Regions from separate parts of the Kocuria sp. WN036 genome, predicted to be linked through region 2. Evidence: riboswitches for the same ligand, from Rfam matches in the RefSeq annotation. Region 2 holds a riboswitch; each other region holds the start of a gene.
What was found. A riboswitch is a leader RNA that binds a small molecule or an ion and turns the genes downstream of it on or off. The one in region 2 is predicted to bind S-adenosylmethionine.
Positions count from the first base shown of each region.

Region 1: it holds a riboswitch for S-adenosylmethionine, as region 2 does, so the genes downstream of both, CK505_RS00185 (cobalamin-independent methionine synthase II family protein) here and CK505_RS09040 (hypothetical protein) in region 2, are expected to answer to the same signal.
Region 3: it holds a riboswitch for S-adenosylmethionine, as region 2 does, so the genes downstream of both, CK505_RS13155 (bifunctional o-acetylhomoserine/o-acetylserine sulfhydrylase) here and CK505_RS09040 (hypothetical protein) in region 2, are expected to answer to the same signal.

Region 1 covers NZ_NSKF01000001.1:33,271-40,695, forward strand. Annotated here, with positions in the region: gene CK505_RS00160 (acetyl-CoA C-acetyltransferase) at 1-1,000, opposite strand, end outside; gene CK505_RS00165 (CoA transferase subunit B) at 997-1,698, opposite strand; gene CK505_RS00170 (CoA transferase subunit A) at 1,695-2,432, opposite strand; gene CK505_RS00175 (IclR family transcriptional regulator) at 2,575-3,354, shown strand; gene CK505_RS00180 (3-hydroxybutyrate dehydrogenase) at 3,458-4,222, opposite strand; SAM riboswitch class I at 4,415-4,518, shown strand; gene CK505_RS00185 (cobalamin-independent methionine synthase II family protein) at 4,532-5,734, shown strand; gene CK505_RS00190 (cobalamin-independent methionine synthase II family protein) at 5,775-6,992, shown strand; gene CK505_RS00195 (MFS transporter) at 7,239-7,425, shown strand, end outside.
Region 2 covers NZ_NSKF01000011.1:112,817-120,241, reverse strand. Annotated here, with positions in the region: partial or broken gene CK505_RS09055 (DUF6350 family protein) at 1-1,058, opposite strand, end outside; gene CK505_RS09050 (glycosyltransferase family 1 protein) at 1,174-2,349, shown strand; gene CK505_RS09045 (PIN domain-containing protein) at 2,353-2,736, opposite strand; gene CK505_RS09040 (hypothetical protein) at 2,748-2,975, opposite strand; SAM riboswitch class IV at 2,989-3,114, opposite strand; gene CK505_RS09035 (hypothetical protein) at 3,532-3,828, shown strand; gene CK505_RS09030 (hypothetical protein) at 3,931-4,119, opposite strand; gene CK505_RS09025 (cold-shock protein) at 4,227-4,433, opposite strand; gene CK505_RS09020 (multidrug efflux SMR transporter) at 4,656-4,979, opposite strand; gene CK505_RS09015 (multidrug efflux SMR transporter) at 4,979-5,326, opposite strand; gene CK505_RS09010 (TetR/AcrR family transcriptional regulator) at 5,330-5,860, opposite strand; gene betT (choline BCCT transporter BetT) at 6,037-7,425, shown strand, end outside.
Region 3 covers NZ_NSKF01000021.1:18,145-25,569, reverse strand. Annotated here, with positions in the region: gene CK505_RS13175 (glycine--tRNA ligase) at 1-588, opposite strand, end outside; gene CK505_RS13170 (RNA-binding S4 domain-containing protein) at 785-1,027, shown strand; gene CK505_RS13165 (alpha/beta hydrolase) at 1,011-1,697, opposite strand; gene CK505_RS13160 (homoserine O-acetyltransferase) at 1,793-2,962, opposite strand; gene CK505_RS13155 (bifunctional o-acetylhomoserine/o-acetylserine sulfhydrylase) at 2,974-4,380, opposite strand; SAM riboswitch class IV at 4,457-4,572, opposite strand; gene CK505_RS13150 (VOC family protein) at 4,715-5,353, shown strand; gene CK505_RS13145 (CPBP family intramembrane glutamic endopeptidase) at 5,376-6,155, opposite strand; gene CK505_RS13140 (S9 family peptidase) at 6,270-7,425, shown strand, end outside.

The DNA of each region.
Region 1 (7,425 bases), on a different contig from region 2:
GGTCGCGCAGGGACTGGATCAGCACGGACGCGAACGCCTCGTTGATCTCGATGAAGTCCAGGTCCTGCACGGACCAGCCGGCCCGCTCGAGCGCGGCCTCGATCGCCCGGGACGGCTGGGAGTGCAACGAGGTGTCGGGGCCGGCCACCTGGCCCGGGGCACCGACCACGGCCAGGTACTCGAGGCCGTGGCGCTCGGCGTACTCCCGGCTGGTCAGGACCACGGCGGCCGCGCCGTCCGAGAGCGGCGAGGAGTTGCCGGCGGTGATCGTGCCGTCCTTCGCGAACGCGGGGCGCAGCCTCGCCATGGACTCCGCGCTGGAGTCGGGGCGCACGCCCTGGTCGGTGTCGACGACGAGCGGGTCGCCCTTGCGCTGCGGGACGGACACGGGGGCGATCTCGTCGCGGAAGACGCCCTCCTCCGCGGCGCGGGCCGCGCGCTGGTGGCTCAGGGCAGCGACCTGGTCCTGCTCCTCGCGGGAGATCGAGCGCTCGCTGTTGCCGGACTCGGTGAGCGAGCCCATGGACACGCACGCGGCGACGTCGACGAGCCCGTCCTTGGCCACCGCGTCCTCGAGCTTGAGGTCGCCGTAGCTCTTGCCCTGCCGCACGCCCATCGCGAGGTGCGGGGCGTTGGTCATGGACTCCTGGCCGCCGGCCACGACGATCTCGGCCTCGCCCGCGCGGATCATCCGGGCGGCGTTGGTGATGGCCACGAGCCCGGAGAGGCAGACCTTGTTGACGGTCTCGGCGGGCACGCTCAGCGGGATGCCCGCGGTGACGGCCGCCTGGCGGGCCGGGTTCTGCCCGGCGCCGGCCTGCAGGACGTGGCCCATGAGCACGTAGTCCACCTGCTCGGGGGCGATCCCGCCGCGCTCGAGCGCGGCCCGGATGGCGTGGGCGCCCAGCTCGGCCGCGGTGAAGGACGCCAGGTGGCCCAGGATCTTGCCCTGGGGCGTGCGGGCGCCGGACAGGACGACGACGTCGGTGGCGGTGCTCATCGGTTCTCCTCAGCGCCGCCGGCGGCGGCGGTCTCGGTGGGGACGGTGTCGGGGGTGACGTCCTGCAGGTCCGTGCGGAAGGACGCCTCGGTCTTCTCGCGGATCTCGTCCTCGGTGACCCCGGGGGCGAGGCTGCGCAGCACGAGCTCGCCGTCCTCGACGTCGAACACGCACAGGTCCGTGACGATGCGGTCGACCACGCGCACCCCGGTGAGCGGGAGATCGCACTCGGTCTTGATCTTGGCGGAGCCGTCCTTGGTGACGTGCTCGGTCAGCACGACGACGCGCGGGGTGCCGGCCACCAGGTCCATGGCGCCGCCCATCCCCTTGACCATCTTGCCGGGGATCATCCAGTTGGCGAGGTCACCGGTGCCGGAGACCTGCATGGCGCCGAGGATCGCGATCTTGACGTGGCCGCCGCGGATCATCCCGAAGGACGTGGCGGAGTCGAAGATGGAGGCCCCGGGCAGCAGTGTGATGGTCTGCTTGCCGGCGTTGATGAGGTCCGGGTCCTCGTCGCCCTCGTAGGGGAACGGGCCCATGCCGAGCACGCCGTTCTCGGACTGCAGCACCACGTCGACGCCCTCGGGCAGGTTGTTGGCCACGAGGGTGGGGATGCCGATGCCGAGGTTGACGTAGTCGCCGTCGGAGAGCTCGACGGCGGCGATCGCCGCCATCTCGTCGCGGGTCCAGCTCATGCCTGGTCTCCGTTCTGCTGGGCGGCCCGCCCGGCGGGGCGGGGGCGGACGGTGCGCTGCTCGATGTCCTTGGGCGCGCCGCTGTACTGCGCGACGTGCTGGACGTAGACGCCCGGGGTCACGATGTGGTCGGGGTGGATCTCGCCGACCGCCACGACGTGCTCGACCTCGGCGAAGGTGACCTTCCCGGCGGTCGCGACGATCGGGTTGAAGTTGCGCGCGGTGTAGCGGTAGACGAGGTTGCCGTCGGCGTCCCCGGTGTGGGCGTGGACCAGGGCGATGTCGGCGACGATGCCGCGCTCCTGCACGTAGGTCTCGCCGTCGAACTCGGCGTGCGGCTTGCCCTCGGCCACGAGGGTGCCGACCCCGGTCTTCGTGTAGAAGGCGGGGATGCCCGCGCCGCCGGCTCGGAGCCGCTCGGCGAGGGTGCCCTGGGGGTTGAACTCGACCTCGAGCTCGCCGTCCAGGTACTGCTGGGCGAACAGCTTGTTCTCGCCCACGTAGGAGGCGAGGACCTTCTTCACCTGGCGGTTCTCGAGCAGGACCCCGAGGCCCTTGCCGTCCACGCCCATGTTGTTGGAGACCACCGTGAGGTCCGTGACCCCGGAGTCCCGCACCGCGTCGATGAGATCCCGGGGGATCCCGCTCAGCCCGAACCCGCCCACGGCGAGCGTCATGCCGTCCCGCAGGCTCTCCGCCAGCAGCTCGGCGGCGTTGTCTCTGACCTTGGACACCCTTGTCCCTTCCTCTCGTCGGACTGTGACCCAGCACTCAATCTAGGGAGCCTCCACATGCCGGTCAACAGATCCGGCGGCACGACTGCGCTTCTCCTCAGCATCCGGCCATTCGTCCCCTGACTGTCCATATAGTGGAGTCATGGGACAGGAGCGGACGACGGGCCAGGGGACCCAGGTGGTCCACCGGGTGGGGCAGCTGCTGCGGGCCGTCGCGGGGCGGGAACGGGGCAGCACGGTGGCGGAGCTCGCCGCCGAGACCGGGCTGACCCGCCCCACTGTGCACCGGTTGCTCACGGGACTGGCCGAGGAGGGCCTCGTGGACCGCGACGCCGGGACCGGGGCCTGGCAGCTGGGCCCCGAGCTGTACGTGCTGGGCGCGGTGGCGGCCCACCGCTATCCGATCCGGGAGCTGGCCGGGCCCTCGCTGCGCCGGCTCGCGGAGGCCACCGGCGAGAGTGCGTTCCTCTCGGTCCGCCGCGGGCTGGAGACGGTCTGCCTGGCGCGCGTGGAGGGCGCCTTCCCCATCCGCTCCCACGTCCTCTACGAGGGGCTGCGGCTGCCGCTCGGCGTGGCCTCGGCGGGGCTGGCGGTCCTGGCCCACCTCCCGGACGCGGAGGTGGACCGGGTCCTCGCGGCCACGGCCGGGGCCCGCGCCGAGTGGGGCCCGCTGCACACGCCCGAGCGGATCCGGGAGCTGCTCGCGGACGTCCGGCGGGAGGGCTTCGCCGTGAACCCGGGGCTGATCGTCGAGGGCAGCTGGGGCATGGCCGCCGCGGTCTTCGACGCGACGGGCGCGCCGGTCTACGCGCTGAGCCTCACGGGCATCGAGCCCCGGTTCAGCGGCGAGCGCCGGCAGCTCCTGGGCCGGGCCCTGCTCACGGAGGCCCACCGGCTCTCCCGGGAGCTGGGTCACCGCTGAGCGACCCGGACCGGCGGCGGACCGTCCGGACCACCAGGTCAGTCCGGGCCGCCGGGGTGTCCGGACGCGGCGCCGCAGTGCGCCGCCGCGGCCCGAGGCGGGCTCAGCGCGCCGTCCAGCCGCCGTCCATCGTGTAGGAGGCCCCGGTGACCATGGACGCGTGCGGTCCGGCCAGCCACGCGACCAGGCTGCCGACGTCCTCCGGGTCCACGAGCTTCTTGATCGGCGTCTCGCCGAGCATGATCCGCTCCACCACCTCGGACTCGGGGATCCCGTGCACCCTCGCCTGGTCGGCGATCTGCTTCTCGACGAGCGGGGTGCGCACGTAGCCGGGGTTGATGCAGTTGCTCGTCACCCCGTGGGCCGCGCCCTCCACCGCGACGGTCTTGGACAGCCCCTCCAGGCCGTGCTTCGCCGAGACGTAGGCGCTCTTGTAGGGGGACGCCCGCAGCCCGTGCACGGAGGAGACGTTGATGACGCGCCCCCAGCCCCGCTCGTACATGTGCGGCAGCGCGGCGCGCACCAGCAGGAACGGGGACTCCAGCATCAGCACCAGGATCCGGTGGAAGTCCGCGGGGTCGAACTCCTGGAGGGGGGCGACCTTCTGGATGCCGGCGTTGTTGACCAGCACGTCGACCTCGAGGCTCAGCTCGGCGAGCGCCGCGGTGTCGAGCAGGTCGACGGCCCACGCGCGGCCGCCGAGCTCGTCCGCGACGCGCTGCGCCCCGGCCTCGTCGACGTCGGCCACGACCACGTGCGCGCCGGAGCCGGCGAGGGCCCGGGCGGCGGCCAGGCCGATGCCGCTCGCGCCACCGGTGACGAGCGCCGTGCGGCCCTCGAGGTCCTGCTGCTGGGGCGTCTGGGACATGGGGGTCCTTCCTCTGGTCCGTCGTGCCCGCGGGGTGAGGGGCACGGATCACCGCCACGGTATGTGATCCAGGCCATGTTCGCGAAGGACAGCTCCTCCCGGGAGTGCGCGCCGGGTCGCGTCACACGGCGTCATGTCCGTCATCCGGGCGCCGAATGGCGCAGCGCGCACGGGTGCGCTTGGATGACAGGGTCACCATCCAGAGCGGCCGAGAGATCTGGCTCGACGACGCCGCAGCAACCCGGGCGACGGCATCCCCGTCCCGCCTCCGGTGCTACCGCCAGGACCGATGGAAAGGACGCACGACCCATGCTGCGAAGCGCCGACCGCATCCGCACGACCCACGCCGGGTCCCTCCCGCGCACCCCGGCGCTGCTCGAGGCCAACCGGGCGAAGGGGGCCGTCCCGGAGGCGGAGTACGACCGGCTCCTGCAGGACTCGGTGGTCGACGTGGTCCGCCGACAGCGCGAGCTCGGGATCGACGTGGTCAACGACGGCGAGTACGGCCACGTCATGGCCGCGGAGGTCGACTACGGCGCGTGGTGGCACTACGTCTTCGCCCGGATCTCGGGCCTCACCCCCGGCGACGTGGACCTGTGGGAGCAGGAGCCGCAGCGCTCCTCGCCCGGCAGGGTGGTCCTGACGAGCTTCGGGGACCGCCGGGACCGCCGGCTCTTCCACGAGGCGTACACGGACCCCTCCTCGGGCATCACCACGGGCAAGCAGGCGCCGTTCCCGAAGATCACCGGGAAGCTGGAGTACACGGGCCACGCGGCGCTGGAGGCGGACATCCGCAACCTCAAGGCCGGGCTGCAGGCCACGGGCGCGAGCGAGGGCTACCTCGCCGCGCTGTCCCCGGGCTCGTGCGCGCGGCTGGAGAACACCCACTACGCGGACGAGGACGAGGTGCTGACCGCCTGCGCCGAGGTGATGCGCGAGGAGTACCGGGCGATCACCGACGCCGGGCTGATCGTGCAGATCGACGACCCGTCCATCGCGGAGAACTGGGACCAGGTCAATCCCGAGCCCGACGTGGAGGACTACCTCGCGTTCACCCGCAAGCGGGTCGAGGCCCTCAACTACGCCCTCGAGGGCATCCCGGAGGAGCAGGTGCGCTTCCACCTGTGCTGGGGCTCCTGGCACGGCCCGCACACCACGGACCTCGGGTTCGAGCACCTGGTGGAGCTCATGCTCTCCATCAGGGCCGGCGGCTACAGCTTCGAGGCCGCCAACGCCCGGCACGAGCACGAGTGGAAGGTCTGGCAGGACCACGAGCTGCCTGAGGGCAAGATCATCATCCCGGGGATCGTCTCCCACGCCACCAACGTGGTGGAGCACCCGGAGCTGGTGGCCGACCGGATCGAGCGCTTCGCCCGCCAGGTGGGCCGCGAGAACGTGATCGCCTCGACCGACTGCGGCCTGGGCGGGCGGATCCACCCGCAGATCGCCGCGGCGAAGCTCGAGACCCTCGCCCGCGGGGCCGAGCTCGCCTCCCGCCGGCTCTGGTCCTGACCGGCCCCCGACCTTCCCGCAGACCCTCAGGAGGACACGCATGACCATGCAGAACACCGACCACGTGCAGACCACCCACGTGGGCTCCCTGCCGCGGACCCCGCGGCTGCTCGAGGCCAACCAGCGGCACGCCGAGGGCGCCATCACGTTCGAGCAGCTCACCGACGAGCTCGCCGTGGGCGTCGAGGACGTGGTGCGCCGGCAGCGCGAGAGCGGCGTGGACGTGGTCAACGACGGCGAGTACGGGCACACGATGTCCAGCGCGGTCGACTACGGCGCGTGGTGGAACTACTCTTTCTCCCGCCTCGGAGGGCTCACCCCGACCGACGAGGACCGGTGGGCGTCCACGGAGAAGAGGCGCTCCTCGCCCGGCCACATCGTGCTCACGAGCTTCCCGGACCGCCGGGACCGCGAGCGCTTCCGGGAGGCGTACGAGGACCCGGCGTCGGGCATCCTCACCGGGCGCTCCTCGACCACGCAGCCCAAGATCACCGGGCCGCTGACCTACACGGGACAGGAGGCCGTGGCCTCGGACGTCCGCAACCTCCGGGCGGCCATGGCGGCCACCGGGGCGCAGACCGGGTTCGTGGCCGCCCTCTCCCCCGGCTCCGCCGCGCGCGTGACGAACGAGTACTACAGGACCGACGAGGAGCTCGTCTACGCGTGCGCCGACGCGATGCGCGAGGAGTACCTGGCGATCACGGACGCCGGGCTGACCGTGCAGATCGACGACCCGTCCATCGCGGAGTCCTGGGACCAGATCAACCCCGAGCCCACGGTCGAGGACTACCTGGCGTTCACGCGGCTGCGCGTCGAGGCGCTCAACCACGCGCTGCGGGGGATCCCCGAGGAGCAGGTCCGCTTCCACCTGTGCTGGGGCTCCTGGCACGGCCCGCACACCACGGACCTCGAGCTGAAGCACCTCGTGGACCTGATGCTGACCATCAACGCCGGCGGCTACACCTTCGAGGGCGCCTCCGCCCGGCACGCCCACGAGTGGAAGGTCTGGAAGGACCACGCGCTGCCCGAGGGCCGCGTGATCATCCCGGGCGTGGTCTCCCACTCGACGAACGTGGTGGAGCACCCGGAGCTGGTGGCCGACCGGATCGAGCAGTTCGCCTCGGTCGTGGGCCGCGAGAACGTCGTCGCGTCGACCGACTGCGGTCTGGGCGGGCGCCTGCACCCGCAGATCGCCTGGGCCAAGCTCGAGTCCCTCGTCGAGGGAGCGCGCCTGGCCACGGAGCGGCTCTACCGCTGAGCCGCATCCCGGCGTCCCCGACGCCCCTGCCGCGCCGCCGGGCCCGGTCCTCCTGCGAGGGCCGGGCCCGGCGGTTTCCATCCCCGGTGGTCTGTGTCACATTAGTGATACATGGTTTGATTATTCCGTCCGGAGGGTGACAGGCGTCACTTCCGCCCGTAGTATCGCAATGCAATACCGAACGTTCGGTCATGATGCGTTCGGTTCCGCCGCGGACGTCGCCGTCCCCGATTCCCTGGAGATCCCATGGCGCACCCATCCTCCGCCCCGGCCGGGCGGCACGAGATGTCGCGCGAGGAGCGCAAGGTCCTCGCCGGCACCCTCGTGGGCACCACCATCGAGTGGTACGACTTCTTCATCTACGCCCAGGCCGCGGCCTTCGTCCTTGCGCCGCTGTACTTCGCGCCGCTGTCCGAGGAGAACGCCGGCCTCG
Region 2 (7,425 bases):
AGCCGCAGCGCCATCCAGTCGTCCAGGTGGTTCTCCCCCTCGCGCAGGAACCACCAGCCGGCGAGGACGCCGGCCAGGACCGGCAGCACGACCACCACGAGCGCCCAGGCCGGGAGCTCGGCGGGCGGCAGCGCGGCGAGCGCCGGGAGCAGCGGCACGGGCCCGGCCTCGGTGCCCAGCGGAGAGGCGTGCGTGCCGGAGCCGAGCTCGAAGCCCGCGCCCGTGGCCCAGGCCAGGGCGTAGACCGCGAGGTTGGGCAGGTAGCCGAGCTGGAGTCCCGTCAGCGCGGTGTCCCCCGGCACGCCGGTGCCCAGCCGCTGGTAGACGCCCACCACGTCGTTCCAGTTCCAGAACAGGGCGGCGGCCAGCAGGGCGGCCCCGGCCCCGACCCCGGCCACGGCCGCGACGAAGCCGGCGCGCAGCACCGCCCACACGTAGGACCCGGCCCAGCGGGAGTACTGGCTCGTGCGCTCGACCCACGCGGCGGCGTTGACGCCGATCAGTCCCGGCAGCGACCGGGAGGCCCGGTACGCGCCCACGAAGCCGCCCAGGGCCACGGGGACGAGCGGGAAGACGGCGGCCGCGGCCGGGCTCGCCGAGACCTCCCCTCCGCTGAAGAGCAGCGCGGCGGCGGCGCCGAACGCGGAGTAGGCGGCCAGTCCGCTGAGGTACGGCTGCCAGAACTGGCCCTCCCAGCAGGCGCGGGCCAGCCGTCTCCCGGCGTGCCAGGAGAGGGCGAACGGCACCAGGGTGAGCCCGAGCGGGACGAGGTTGAGCGTCCCGGTGGTCGCGGGCAGCCCTGCGCCCGGGTCCAGGGCCACCTGGAGCGGGGTGAGGTGGGCGAGCAGCCACACGTGACCGGAGAGCACGAACCCGCCGGTCAGGCCGAGGGTGTCGAAGCCGTCGGCGAGCCACACCATGAGGACGGTCAGCAGGACCAGCAGGTAGGACACCACGGCCACGGAGCCGAGTTCCAGCACGCCCTGCAGCCACAGCGGCATGGGCACACCCCGGCGGTCCGGGCGTGCAGCGGGGGAGGACAGGCCTTGGGAGTTCATCACCGACCATCCTCCCACGCCCGGGCGGCACCCCGGCCGAGGCTTCACGGCGCCTTCACCGGCGGGCCACGCCCCGCTCGCCGTCCGGTCGCCCGGCCCCGGCAGGCTCGGGAGCATGAGAGTCGCCGTGGTCGCCGAGCAGTTCCTCCCCCACCTCAACGGAGTCACCCACTCGGTGCTGCGGGTCGTCGAGCAGCTGGTCGCCGGCGGGCACGACGTCGTGGTCGTGGCGCCCTCCTACGACCCCGCGCCGCTCGGGCGCCCGGCGGAGCAGGTCGTCGAGGACCTCGACGGGGTGCCGGTGCACCGGCTGCCCGCCGTTCCGCTCACCGGCTACCCCGCCGTGCGGGTGGCCGGCGGGACCGTGGCCCGGGTGCGGCGGCAGCTGGAGCGCTTCCGGCCGGACGTGGTCCACGTGGCCTCCCCGTTCGTGCTGGGCCGCCGGGCGATCCTGGCGGCCCAGCAGCTCGGGGTGCCGTGCGTGGCGGTCTACCAGACCGACGTGCCCGGCTACGCGGCCAAGTACGGGGCCCCGTTCCTCGAGCAGCTCCTGTGGGGGCACGTGCGCTCCATGCACAACCTCGCCACGCTCACGCTCGCGCCGTCCACCGCGGCGGTCCGGCAGCTCACCGAGCACGGCGTCCAGGACGTGCACCTGTGGCGGCGCGGGGTGGACACCACCCGCTTCTCCCCCCGGCACCGGGACGAGCGGTGGCGGGAGGAGGTCGGCGGCGGCCGGCGGATCGTCGGCTACGTGGGCCGGATCGCCCCGGAGAAGCAGGTCGAGGACCTCTCCGCGGTCGCGGACCTGCCCGGCACCCGCCTGGTGGTCGTGGGCTCGGGCCCGGAGGAGGACGCCCTGCGCCGCCGGCTCCCGCAGGCCCACTTCACCGGGCGCCGCAGCGGTGCCGACCTGGCGCGCATCATGGCGTCCTTCGACGTGTTCGTCCACCCCGGCGAGTTCGAGACGTTCTGCCAGACGATCCAGGAGGCCATGGCCTCGGGGGTGCCGGTGGTCGCGACCGGCCGGGGCGGTCCCCTCGACCTCGTGGACCGGTCCCGCACCGGCTGGCTCTATCCCCCGGGCGACCTCGGGGCGCTGCGCGGGCACGTGGCGGATCTCCTGGGCGACGAGGCGAAGCGGGCCGCGTTCGGCGTCGCGGCGCACGCGGCGGTCCAGGGCCGGACGTGGGACGTGCTGGTCGGGCAGCTGCTCGAGCACTACGAGCGCGCCGTGGCGCTCTCGGCGCAGGGGCAGGGGCGCAGCCGCCGGCACCGCCGGGCCGTCTGAGGGCTACCGGCGGGCGGGGGACGCGTCCAGCACGGGCGCCCCGGTGCCGGCGTACCGCCCCGGCTCCGCGGTCAGCACGGTCAGCCCGTGGACCAGGGCCGTGGCCGCGGTGAGCCCGGCGAGCGGATCGGCCGCCCCCGTCGCGGCCAGCGCTCCCCACGCCCGGGCCACGGCGGCGTCCGCGGGGAGGACCCGGCCCGGGAAGCGCAGCTCGAGCTGCTCCGCCCACAGCGTCTCGTCGGGCCGCTCGGCGAGCAGCTCCCCGAGCACCGTGGCGGGCAGGAACAGCCGCCGGTGTCCGTGCCGGCGCAGGACCTCGGCCAGCTCGGGGCAGCGCTCCGGGGTGCGCACCCCCAGCAGCACGGAACGGTCCAGGAGGAGGTCCACGGCGGCGGGCCTCAGGCCGCGGCGGCGAGCTCCCCGCGGGCCGGAGCCAGCAGGAAGTCCACGAACTCGGTGCGGACCTGCACCACGCGGGCGTAGTCCTCGACGCTCATGGCGGAGACGCTGATCGCCGGGACGCTCGGCGCGGGGTCGCGGCGGGTCCCGTCCCCGGTGGCCGGGACGGCGTGGGAGGGCTGGGGGAACGCGCCCGTGCGGGCGGCGGAGTGGCGGGGGTCGGACATGACCGGGATCCTTCGTGCGCTCTTGCTCGCACCGGGTACCGCTGCTGCGGCGATGCGAGCCGCTTCGTCATCCGAACCACCCGTGAACATGGGGTTGGTGCCCGGTCAAGTCGGAGCTTGCCGACCGGGTCTCTTGAAGCTCTCCCCATTGAACCACATCGGCCGAACAGTGTCCGCGTGCGGCGACCCGGCCGGATCCGGTGCCCCCTCCTGTGCACAGGCCTTCCCCGGGGTGTCACCGCCCGGACATCTCGACGACACATCGTTGCGCTGGAATGGGTCCCGTAGTACCGGGGACGGCGCAGGCGACGGCCCCGCGCATTACGTTTCAGTGACACAACTCACGACTCGCTTGTCGAGGTGTCGGTGCCGCGGGGTAGCCTGAACCTGCTTCTCGAGATGCGGCGTCCACGCCCTCGGCCGGAGATCGACGATCCCCGGCGGAACCGTGGAGGGGCTCCGACCCGCTGCGCGCCAACCCGATGTTCCCGGGTGGATCGGATGACGAAGCGGCGGGCAACGCCATCGGATGCCTGCAAGAACGTCAGGAGAAAACATGACCATGTCCGAAGAAAGAACAGCCATCACCACCGACCAGCGCGAGGAGTGGATCGACGTGACCGTCACCGCCCTCCCCGATCTCCACCTCGTCCGTCTCACGTCGACCGACGGGGACGTGCAGGAGTACCTGAGCCCCGAGGCCGACGACCTGGCCGCCGCGGCGGAGCACACGGAGGGTACGGCGCAATGGTGCGCCAAGTACCGCCAGCTCCTCGTTCCCGGAGCCCTCGCGGCGACCGGACGGCACCCGTTCTTCAAGCTCCACCCCTCGTCCCTCCCGCTGTCGGCATAGCCGGCGGACAGGAGCGCACGGAGGCCGCAGCCCGTCGGGCTGCGGCCTCCGTCGTGCGGGAGGACGGTGACGTCCGGAGCGCCGGTGGGACCCGCGGGGTGCTCACTCGAGGCCGTAGTCCCCCGCCGAGCCCCAGCCGCCGCCGGCCTCGTCGGCGGAGCCGTCGAATCCCCACTCGGAGGCCTCGACCTCGAACGGCACGGAGACGTCCAGCTCGGCGTCGGAGACCCGGTTCACCACGAAGGGGTCCTCCGGCTCCTCCGCGGCGGGGAGCGGATCGGGAACGGTCACGGCGCTTCCTCCCGGTGCTGCTCGGCGGGTACGACGACAGAACCGCCGCCGGGCGCAGCCCGACGACGGTTCTGGAGGATCAACGGGCCGGAGCCCGCGGAAGATCCTTAGGAGATGACGTTGATGTTCGCAGCCTGGGGGCCCTTGGGGCCGTCCTGGGTCTCGAACTCGACGCGGTCGTTCTCGTTCAGCGAGCGGAAGCCGTTCGAGTTGATCGCGGAGAAGTGGGCGAAGACGTCCTTGGAGCCGTCCTCGGGGGTGATGAAGCCGAAGCCCTTGTCAGCGTTGAACCACTTGACGATACCGGTAGTCATGGGAGACCTGATCCTTCATGAGATGAACGTTTCCCGACGTTCGAGAAACAAAACAGTTGTGATGCATGGAAAACGTCTTCTCAGAAAAACTGCTGCACCCGAGTGGGCCGAACTGCTTGAAAGACAAAAACGAACCTCAACAACTGCGGACTACTCTACACGAGATCCGGCGCCGCACCACCCGGGACGGGGCGCCGGACCCGGCCCGGCACCGGGGACCGCTCAGACCGGCGGGGCGCCGAGCTCGATGAGGAGCACTCCGCCGGCGATGAGGGCCACCCCGGCCGCCGTCACCCAGGTGAACGGCTCGCGGAACAGGACCCGGCCGGCCAGTGCCGTCAGCGCCACGCCGGAGGCCGACCAGATGCCGTAGGCGACGCCCAGCGCCATGCCCTCGGCCAGGACGAGGCTCAGGCAGGTGAACGCCACCAGGTAGCCGACGGCCACGGCGGCGTACCAGCGGCGGCGGCCCCGGGCTGCCATCCGCAGGGACAGGGTTCCGGCGACCTCGGTGAGGATCGAGACACTGAGGAAGAGCCAGGCCATCAGGCCGCCTCCTCGGTCTCGGGGGCGGGGCGGCGGGAGCCGAGCTCCACGCAGAGCACGCCGGCCACGACCAGCACGATCCCGGCCAGCACGGCCGGGCTCAGCCGCTCACCGTAGACCACGGCCGCCGACAGAGCGGTGAGCATCACCCCGAGGGCGGCCCACACGCCGTAGGCGACCCCCACCGGCATGCCGCGGCGCAGCACGGCCGCCAGGAGGGTGAACGCGGCGAGGTAGCCGGCGACGACGAGCGCGTACCAGGCGGGCTCGTCCAGAGCCGCCTTCAGCGACAGTGTGGCCGCCACCTCGGCGAGCACGGCGGCGAGCAGCAGCAGCCGGCGCAGCACGGCTCAGCCCTCCAGGAGCTCGTCGGCGACCGCCCTGACCCGGGCCCGTTCCTGCGGGTCGGGGGCGAAGACGCCCGCGGCGTCGGCGAACCACACGCCGTCGGCGAGCAGCCGCACGGCCAGCAGCCGGCTCCGGCGCTCGGCGGGCAGGTCCGCGGGCAGGTGCACCCACGGCTCCACCCGCGCGACCCAGCGCTCCTTGAGCGTGGCGCGCAGCCGCTGGTCGGTGAGCATCACGAGGTCGGTCTCGTCGACCTCCCCGGACAGGCACCAGTCGAGGTAGGCGCGCAGCCGTTCCGCCGCGGGCACCTGCTCCGGGGGGCCGGGCAGGCGGCGGGCCATCTGCGCGTCCCAGCCGTCCATCACCCGGTCCACCAGGGCGAGCATCAGCGCCTCCTTGGTGGGGAAGTGGTACATCACCCCGGGCTTGGTCAGACCCGCCTGCCGCGCGGCCGACGCCAGGGAGACCGTGCCGCCGCCCCGGATCAGCTCGAGGGCGCCGTCGAGGATGCGCTCGCGGGAGGAGGTGCTCATGAGAAAGAACTTTACCAACCGGAAGGGTGGTGACACGATGTTGAGCATCCCCGGGGCGCGGGTTTCGGCCGCCGCACCGGTCCGCGGGCACGACGACGTCCCGCCCCTGCCCGGTCCGCGCTGGACCCGGCAGGTGCTCCCCGACCCGGATCACCACTTCCAGGAGGACTCGTCCCATGACTTCCGCCCTGCACCAGTCACCGCCCGAGAGCGGCACCCCACCCGCCGGGCGCTCCCGGCCGGCCGTGAACCGGACGGTCTTCGCCGGCTCGGGCATCACCATCGTCCTGTTCTCCCTGTGGGCGATCCTCGCCCCCGACCAGGCCTCCGCGGTGATCAGCGCCGTGGTCGGCTGGATCGCGACCAACATGGGCTGGTTCTACGTCCTCACCGCCACGGTGGTGACGGTCTTCGTCCTGGTCGTGGCGTTCTCCCGCGAGGGGACCATCAAGATGGGCCCCGACCACTCGAAGCCGCAGTACAACCTGTTCACCTGGACCGCGATGCTCTTCGCCGCCGGCATCGGCATCGACCTGCTGTTCTTCTCCGTGGCCGAGCCCGTCACCCAGTACTACGGCCCGCCCGCCGGGGAGGGCGGGACGGCCGAGGCCACCCGCATGGCCGTGGTGTGGACGCTGTTCCACTACGGCGTCACGGGCTGGGCGATGTACGCGCTGATGGGCATGGCCTTCGGCTACTTCGCCTACCGGTGGAACATGCCCCTGAGCATCCGTTCGGCCCTCTACCCGCTGATCGGCAAGCGGGTGCAGGGGCGCACGGGGGACGTCGTGGACATCGCGGCGCTGCTCGGCACGATCTTCGGCGTGGCCACCTCGCTGGGCATCGGCGTGGTGCAGCTCAACTACGGCCTCTACCTGCTCTTCGGGATCGAGGAGGGGACCGCGGCGCAGATCGGGCTGATCGTTGTGGCCGTGGTGATGGCCACCGCCTCGTGCGTCTCGGGCGTGGACAAGGGCATCCGCAGGCTCTCCGAGCTCAACGTGCTCATGGCCGTGGCGCTGATCGTCTGGGTGCTCGTGGCCGGCCGGACCTCGTTCCTGCTCGACGCCACGGTGCAGAACCTCGGCGACTACGTCTCCTCGCTGCCGGGGATGACCATGGAGACGTTCGCCTACACCGGTGCGGCGGAGTGGATGGCGGGGTGGACCCTCTTCTTCTGGGCCTGGTGGATCGCCTGGGCGCCGTTCGTCGGCCTGTTCCTGGCGCGGATCTCCCGGGGCCGCACCCTGCGCGAGTTCGTGATCGCGACCCTGACCGTGCCGTTCCTGTTCATCCTCATCCTGGTCTCGGTCTTCGGCAACAGCGCCCTGGCGATCGTCACGGGCGGCGACGACGCCTTCGGCCAGGCCGCCATGAACACCCCCGAGCGGGCGTTCTACTCGCTGCTCGAGCAGTACCCGGGCGCGCCGGTGCTCATCGCGCTCGCCTCGCTGGCCGGGCTGCTGTTCTACGTCACGAGCGCCGACTCGGGCGCGCTCGTGATGTCGACGTTCACCTCGACGATCCAGGACCCCACCCAGGACGGGCCCAAGTGGCTGCGCATC
Region 3 (7,425 bases), on a different contig from region 2:
GTTGCGGAACGCCTTGCCGATCTGCCCGATGCCGAACGGCGGCTTCTTCCGGGCGGCGGTGACCACGTTGTTGAAGTTCACGAAGATGCCCTGGGCGGTCTCGGGCCGCAGGTAGTGCAGGCCCTCCTGGTTGTCGACCGGGCCGAGGAACGTCTTGAGCAGCCCGGAGAACTGCTGCGGATCGGTCCACTGGCCCTTGGTCCCGCAGTTGGGGCAGGGGATCTCGGCCATGCCGTTCTCGGGGGCGCGGCCCTTCTTCTCCTCGAAGGCCTCGACCAGGTGGTCCTGGCGGGCGCGCTTGTGGCAGGAGGTGCACTCCACGAGCGGGTCCGTGAAGGTCGCCACGTGACCCGAGGCCTCCCACACGGCCTTCGGGAGGATGATCGAGGAGTCGAGGCCCACCATGTCCTCGCGCCCGCGCACGAAGGTCTGCCACCACTCGTGCTTGATGTTCTCCTTGAGCTCCGCGCCGAGGGGCCCGTAGTCCCAGGCGGAGCGGGAACCGCCGTAGATCTCACCCGCCTGGAACACGAAACCGCGGCGCTTGGCCAGCGAGATGACGTTGTCCAGCGTGGACTTGGGGGCCATGTGGGATTCCTCCAGGGTCTCGCCCGACCGCCGGCTGCGGACGCGCGTGGTGGGTGGTGTGGCCCGGCGGTGCGCCGGGCGGGGACCGGCCGTCGTCGGCCGTCACGAACGAGGACGCCGCGGGCGACGTCCTCGTCCCAGGGTAGCCAATTCCCGCCGTGCCCGACGACCGGACGGGACCTGGGACAATGGGGGCATGACGACTCCCCAGCAGCCTGGCGGCCCCGACGAACTGCCCATCCGCGACGACATGATCCGGCTGGGCCAGGCCCTCAAGCTGGCGAACCTCGCCGAGGACGGGGCGCACGCCCGGGGCCTGGTGGAGGACGGTCAGGTCTCGGTCAACGGCGAGGTCGAGACGCGGCGCGGCCGGCAGCTGCACCCGGGGGACGTCGTCTCCGCCGGGGGCGCCTCGGTGCGGATCACCGCGGGCGGCTGACCGCGCGGTCCGGGTCCCCCAGCACCACGTGGGTGAGGTACTCGCGCACGTGCCCCACCTCCTGCGGGCTGATCCCGTGGCCGACCCCGGTGTAGTGCACCTTCATGACGTCGGCGTGCTCCAGCGCCCACTCGGCAGTGGAGTCGACGAGCTCCTGCGGGATGACCGGGTCCTGCGGATCACGGCCCCAGAACATCCGCAGCGGCCGCTCCCGCAGCTCCTCGTCGGCGAACAGGGGGTGCTCGCCGGGGACCACGAAGCCGGAGAGCCCCACCACGGCGGCGATCTCTCCCGGCATGTGCCGGGCGAGGGACGTGGCCATGGCCATGCCCTGCGAGAACCCCAGCAGCGTGGTGCTGGGGTGGTCCGCGGCCAGCTCCCGCAGCCACGCCGCGACGGGCTCCACGGCCTCGGCCACCCGGTCGAGGGAGAAGCTGAGGTCCGCGGCCAGCGGGAACCACTGGTAGCCGGACCCGGCGGGCTGGGGGGCGCGCACGGACGCCACGCTGAACTCGCCCGGCAGGGCCGGGACGAGACCCATGAGGTCCTGCTCGTGCGAGCCGTAGCCGTGCAGGAGCACGAGCAGCGGGGTGCCGGGGCGGGCGTCGGCGTCCCTGCTCCACACGGCGAAGGGGGTGGCGGTCCCGGTCGGGACGGTGGCGTCGGTCATGGCACCAGTGTGCCACCCGGTCCCCGGGGCCGCGGCGCGGGGACCGGGCCGCGCACGGCGCCCGGGGCGCGCGCGGCGGAGGGCTCCGTCCCGGCTCAGCGCTCGGGCAGCACGGTCTCCACGAGCAGCTTGCCGAGCTGGGGCGCCTCGATGAGGAAGCCGTCGTGGCCCGAGGGCGAGGTCAGGGTGTGCCGCCGGACGTCCCCCGGCAGCGCGGCGGCCAGGACGTCGGACTCGCGGGGCAGGTAGAGCCGGTCGGAGTCCACCGCCGCCACGAGCCACTCGCACGAGGTCACGGACAGCGCCTCCTCGAGCGTGCCGCGGCCCCGGGCGACGTCGTGGGACATGAGCGTCTCGTTGACGGCGAGGTAGCTGTTGGCGTCGAAGCGGCCTGCCAGCTTGGACGCCTGGTGGTCGAGGTAGCTCTCCACCTGGTAGCGCCCCCGCCCGCCGGCGTGCGTGTCGATGACCTGCTCCTCGGCCTGCGGCGAGCGCCCGAACCGGTGGTGCAGCTCGTCGGCCGAGCGGTAGGTGATGTGGGCGATCCGCCGGGCCAGGCCCAGGCCCGTGACGGGCGGCGGGCCGTCGTAGTAGTCCCCGCCGCGGAAGTGCGGGTCCTGGCGGATCGCGAGGTTCTGCGCCTGGCCCCACGCGAGCTGCTCGGCGCTGGACTGGGCGCACGCGGCGACCACCGCGCACGCCCGGACCCGGTCCGGGTGGGTCACGGCCCACTCCAGGGCGCGGGCCCCGCCCATGGAGCCGCCGATGACCAGGCGCCAGGCGTCGATGCCGAGGGCGTCGGCCAGCGCCGCCTCGGCGTGCACGGAGTCCCGGACGGTGATGAGCGGGAAGCGGGAGCCCCAGGGGCGGCCCTCGGGGTCCACGCTCGGCGGCGCGGGGGTCGCCGGGCCCGTGGACCCGTAGCAGCCGCCCACGATGTTGGTGCAGACCACGAACCACCGGTCCGTGTCGATGGCGGCGCCGGGGCCGATCAGGCCCTCCCACCAGCCGCCGCTCTCGGCGGCGCGCCGCTCGGCCTCGGGGGCGCCGGGGCGGGCCCGGCCGGCCGCCACGTGGGTGTCCCCGGTGAGGGCGTGCTCGACGAGCACCGCGTTGGAGGCGTCCGGGGCGAGCGTCCCCCACGTCTCGTAGGCGATCCGGACGTCGGGCAGCCGGAAGCCCGACTCGAGCTCCAGCTCGCCGATCCCGGCGACCCGCGGCACGCCGTCCTCGCGGACGGCGGTCCCGGCGCCGGAGCCCCTCACGACCGTCACGGTCACTCCTGTCCTCCCTGCGCGGCCGCGGCCGCTGCGAAGCCCTGCTCCAGGTCCGCCAGGATGTCGTCGATGTGCTCCAGACCCACGGACAAGCGCACGAAGCCGGGCTCCACGCCGGCGGCCAGCTGCTCCTCGGGCAGGAGCTGGCTGTGCGTGGTGGACGCGGGGTGGATCACCAGGGAGCGGACGTCGCCGATGTTGGCGACGTTCGAGTGCAGGGTCAGGGCGTCCACGAAGGCGGCCCCGGCCTCCCGTCCGCCGTCGAGGACAAAGCCCAGGATCGACCCGGCGCCCCGGGGCGCGTACTTCTGCGCCCGCCCGTGCCACGGGGAGGACTCCAGCCCGGCCCAGGTCACCGAGCGCACGTCCTCGCGGGCCTCGAGCCAGCGGGCCACCGTCCCGGCGTTGGCCACGTGCCGCTCCATCCGCAGGGACAGCGTCTCGATGCCCTGCTCGATGAGGAACGCGTTGAACGGGGAGATCGCCGAGCCGAGGTCGCGCAGCAGCTGCACCCTGGCCTTGAGGATGTAGGACAGGTTGACGCCGAAGGGCCCCTCCGCGCCCAGGGCCTCGGCGTAGACGAGACCGCCGTAGGACTCGTCCGGCTGGTTGAAACCGGGGAAGCGGTCCGGGTAGCGGCCGTAGTCGAAGGCCCCGGAGTCCACGATCACGCCGCCGATGGCCGTGCCGTGCCCGCCGAGGAACTTGGTGGCCGAGTGCACCACGACGTCCGCGCCCCAGCGCAGGGGCTGGACGAGGTAGGGGGTCGCCACGGTGTTGTCCACGATGAGCGGGACCTCGTGGTCGTGGGCGATCCCGGAGACCGTCTCGATGTCGAGGACGTCGTTGCGCGGGTTCGGGATCGTCTCGGCGAAGAAGGCCTTCGTGTTCGGCCGGACCGCCCGCCGCCACGCCTCGGGGTCGTCGGGGTCGGAGACGAAGGTGGTCTCGATGCCGAGCTTGGGCAGCGTGAACTTGAAGAGGTTGTAGGTCCCGCCGTACAGGCTGGGGCTGGCCACGAGGTGGTCCCCCGCGCCGGCGACGTTGAGCACGGCGAACGTCGTCGCCGACTGCCCCGCGCTGAGCATGAGGGCGCCCACGCCGCCCTCCAGGGCGGCGATCCGGTTCTCCACGACCTCCGTGGTCGGGTTGCCGATCCGCGTGTAGATCGGGCCGAGCTCGGCGAGCGCGAAGCGGTCGGCGGCGGCCTGGGCGTCGGGGAAGACGAAGGACGTGGTCTGGTGGATCGGCAGGGCGCGCGAGCCGGTGACCGGGTCGGGGCTCTGCCCCGCGTGGATCTGCCGGGTCTCGAAGGCCCAGCCCCCGGGGTTCTCGGGGGTGGGGCGCTCGGCCGCGTCGGTGCGGGCGGCGGAGGCGTCGGTGCGGGAAGCGGGGAGATCGGACATGCCGTGGGACTCCTTGTGGATCTCAGGGGTCCCGTCCCGGCCGAGGCGGTGCGGCCGGGAACGGCCGGGCGCCGGGGACCCGCGCTTGCTCGCTCGCTGGTCGCGAGGAGCCTGGTCTTCACCCAGGGCACCCCACCGCGGTGGAGGGTTGCCGGCCAGCTAGCTGGGGCTTGGACGCTGGCGCTCATGACCTGGACAGCATTCTCCGGATCAGGCCCGCACGGCGTCAAGCCGGGGCCGGGCGTGACGCTGCGGCAGGGGTGCCGCCCGCACGGTGCCCGGCGCGTCGCGGACCGATTTGGAGACGAAACTCACAGGGTGCCACGATGTGCCCATGAGAGTCGATCACGTGTCCTACGCCTGCCGCCCGGAGGGCCTGGAGGCCACCACCGAGCGCATCGCCGACCAGCTTGGGATCGAACCGGTCAAGGGCGGGGTGCACCCCCGTTTCGGCACCCGCAACATGATCCTGCCGCTCACGAACCACCAGTACGTGGAGGTCGTCGAGGTCCTCCAGCACCCGGCGGCGGAGAAGGCCCCCTTCGGGCAGGCCGTGCGGGCCCGGTCCGCCGCCGGCGGCGGCTGGCTGGGCTGGGTCGTGGAGGTCGAGGACCTCGCCCCCTTCGAGCAGCGCCTGGGGCGCCGCTCCGTGCCCGGCCACCGGGTGTTCCCGGACGGCCGGTGCCTGGAGTGGCACCAGATCGGCGTCAAGGGCCTGATCGCCGATCCGCAGCTGCCGTTCATGATCCACTTCGACTCCGCCCCGGAGATGCACCCGTCCCAGGCGCGGATCACGGACGTCGGGCTCGCGGGAATGACCATCGCCGGTGCCCCGGAACGGGTCGCCGAGTGGCTGGGCGCTCCCGTCGAGACCGCGCTCGAGGACCTCGAGGTCGACTGGCGCTATCCGGACGGCACCCCCGGGGTGCTCTCCGTCTCGTTCAGCACCCCGGACGGCGCCGTCACCATCTGAGGCCGGGCACCGCGGGGCGGGCTCAGCCCAGCAGCCGGGCTGCCCCGAGGAAGCCGACGGCGTCCAGCAGGAAGTGCGCGACGACGAGGGGCATCACCCGGCCGGTGCGCCGGTAGAGCTCCGCGAAGACGAGGCCCATCACCACGTTGCCGAGGAAGGGCCCGATCCCCTGGTAGAGGTGGTAGCTGCCGCGGAACAGGGCCGTGACCACCAGCACCACGGGCCAGCTCCACCCGATGCGGGTCAGCCGGTCGGTCAGGAACGCGACCACCACGACCTCCTCGACCAGGGCGTGGCGCACGGCCGAGAGCAGCAGCACGGGCACCGTCCACCAGTGCGCGGCGAGCCCGGACGTGGTCACCTCCGCGGTGACGCCCAGGGCCCGGCCGGCGCCGTAGAGCGCCAGCGTGCCCAGGCCCATGAGCAGGAAGAGCACGGTGCCGAGGCCCAGGTCCGGGAGGGGCATCCGGGCGTCGAGGCCGATCCGCCGGCGGACGGTGCCCAGCGCTCCGGCGGAGCCGGCGAGCAGGTAGAGCGCGAGCAGCACCGGCACCAGGTCCAGGGCGATCCCGGTGAGCTGGCGCAGCAGGTCGATGAGGGGCTGCGGGCTCAGCGGCGGGTTCATCGTGGCCTGCGCCTCGGACAGCGGTCCGCGCGCCAGGTGCTCGGCGAGGGACAGCGCGGCCCAGAGGGCCGAGGCGCCCAGGGACACCCCGAGCACGAGGAGCACTTGCAGCCACAGGTCGGCGCGGGTGGAGCCGAAGGCGGGCGGTCGCGGGGCGAGGTGGGCGGGGGTGCTCATGCGGCCATTCTGGCACCGGCCCGCCGGCCGCCCTGCGCAGCCCGCGCCGGGCGCCCCCGGGCCCGACCGGACCGCCCCCTCCCCACCCATGACGTCTTCCCTAGGATGGGGACCATGACTGTCCTTCCCCCGCAGATCCGCCAGCAGCCCGTCGAGCGCGCCTTCCACGGCCACGTGTTCTCCGACCCGTACGAGTGGATGCGGGACAAGGACTCCCCCGAGGTGCTGGCCCACCTCACCGCGGAGAACGAGTACGCGGAGTCCGCCACCGCCCACCTCACGGGCCTGCGGGAGACGATCTTCGGGGAGATCAAGGACCGCACCCAGGAGACCGACCTGTCCGTGCCCAGCCGGCGCGGCGCCTGGTGGTACTTCGCCCGCACCGTGGAGGGCGGCGCGCACCAGGTGTTCTGCCGGGTCCCGGCCGTGACCACCGGTGACGTGCTCGCGGACTGGACCCCGCCCGTCGTCGAGCCCGGCACCCCCATGGCCGGGGAGCAGGTGCTCCTCGACGCCAACGCGGAGGCCGCGAAGCACGAGTTCTACTCCCTGGGCAGCTTCGACGTCTCCGAGGACGGGGAGCTGCTGGCCTGGGCCGAGGACGTCACCGGCGACGAGCGCTTCACCCTGCGGGTCCGGGACCTCACCACGGGGGCGCTGCTCGCCGACGAGATCCCCGGGACGTTCTACGGGTCCTTCCTCACCCCGGACGCGCGCGCCGTGTACTACACGGTGGTGGACGAGTCCTGGCGCCCCCACCAGCTGCGCCGGCACGAGCTGGGCACCCCGGTGGCCGAGGACGTCGTCGTCCACGAGGAGACCGACCCCGGCCTGTGGCTCGGGGCGGGCCTGTCCGCGGACCGGCGCTGGATCGTGGTGGAGGCCATGTGCTCCGAGTTCTCGGAGCAGCTCATCCAGCCGGTCGCGGACCCGGCGGCGCCGCTGCGGGTGGTGCTGCCCCGCACCGACCGGGTGCTCTACGAGGCGGAGCCCCTGCTGCTGGACGGGCGGGAGCAGATCCTGCTGACCCACGACCACGAGGCCCCGAACTCCCGGATCTCCCTCATGGACCCGGCCGACCTCGGCCGCCCGGTCGCGGAGGTGGCCCTGCGCGACGTCGTGCCGGCCTCGGACACCGTCCGCGTCAACGGCTGCGCCGTGACGGCCACGCACCTGGTGGTCTCCGTCCGGGCGGACACCACGCTGCGGGTCCGGCTGCTCCCGCTCGCCGGGCTGGGCACTGACGCCCAGGCCGCCCCCGTGGAACCGG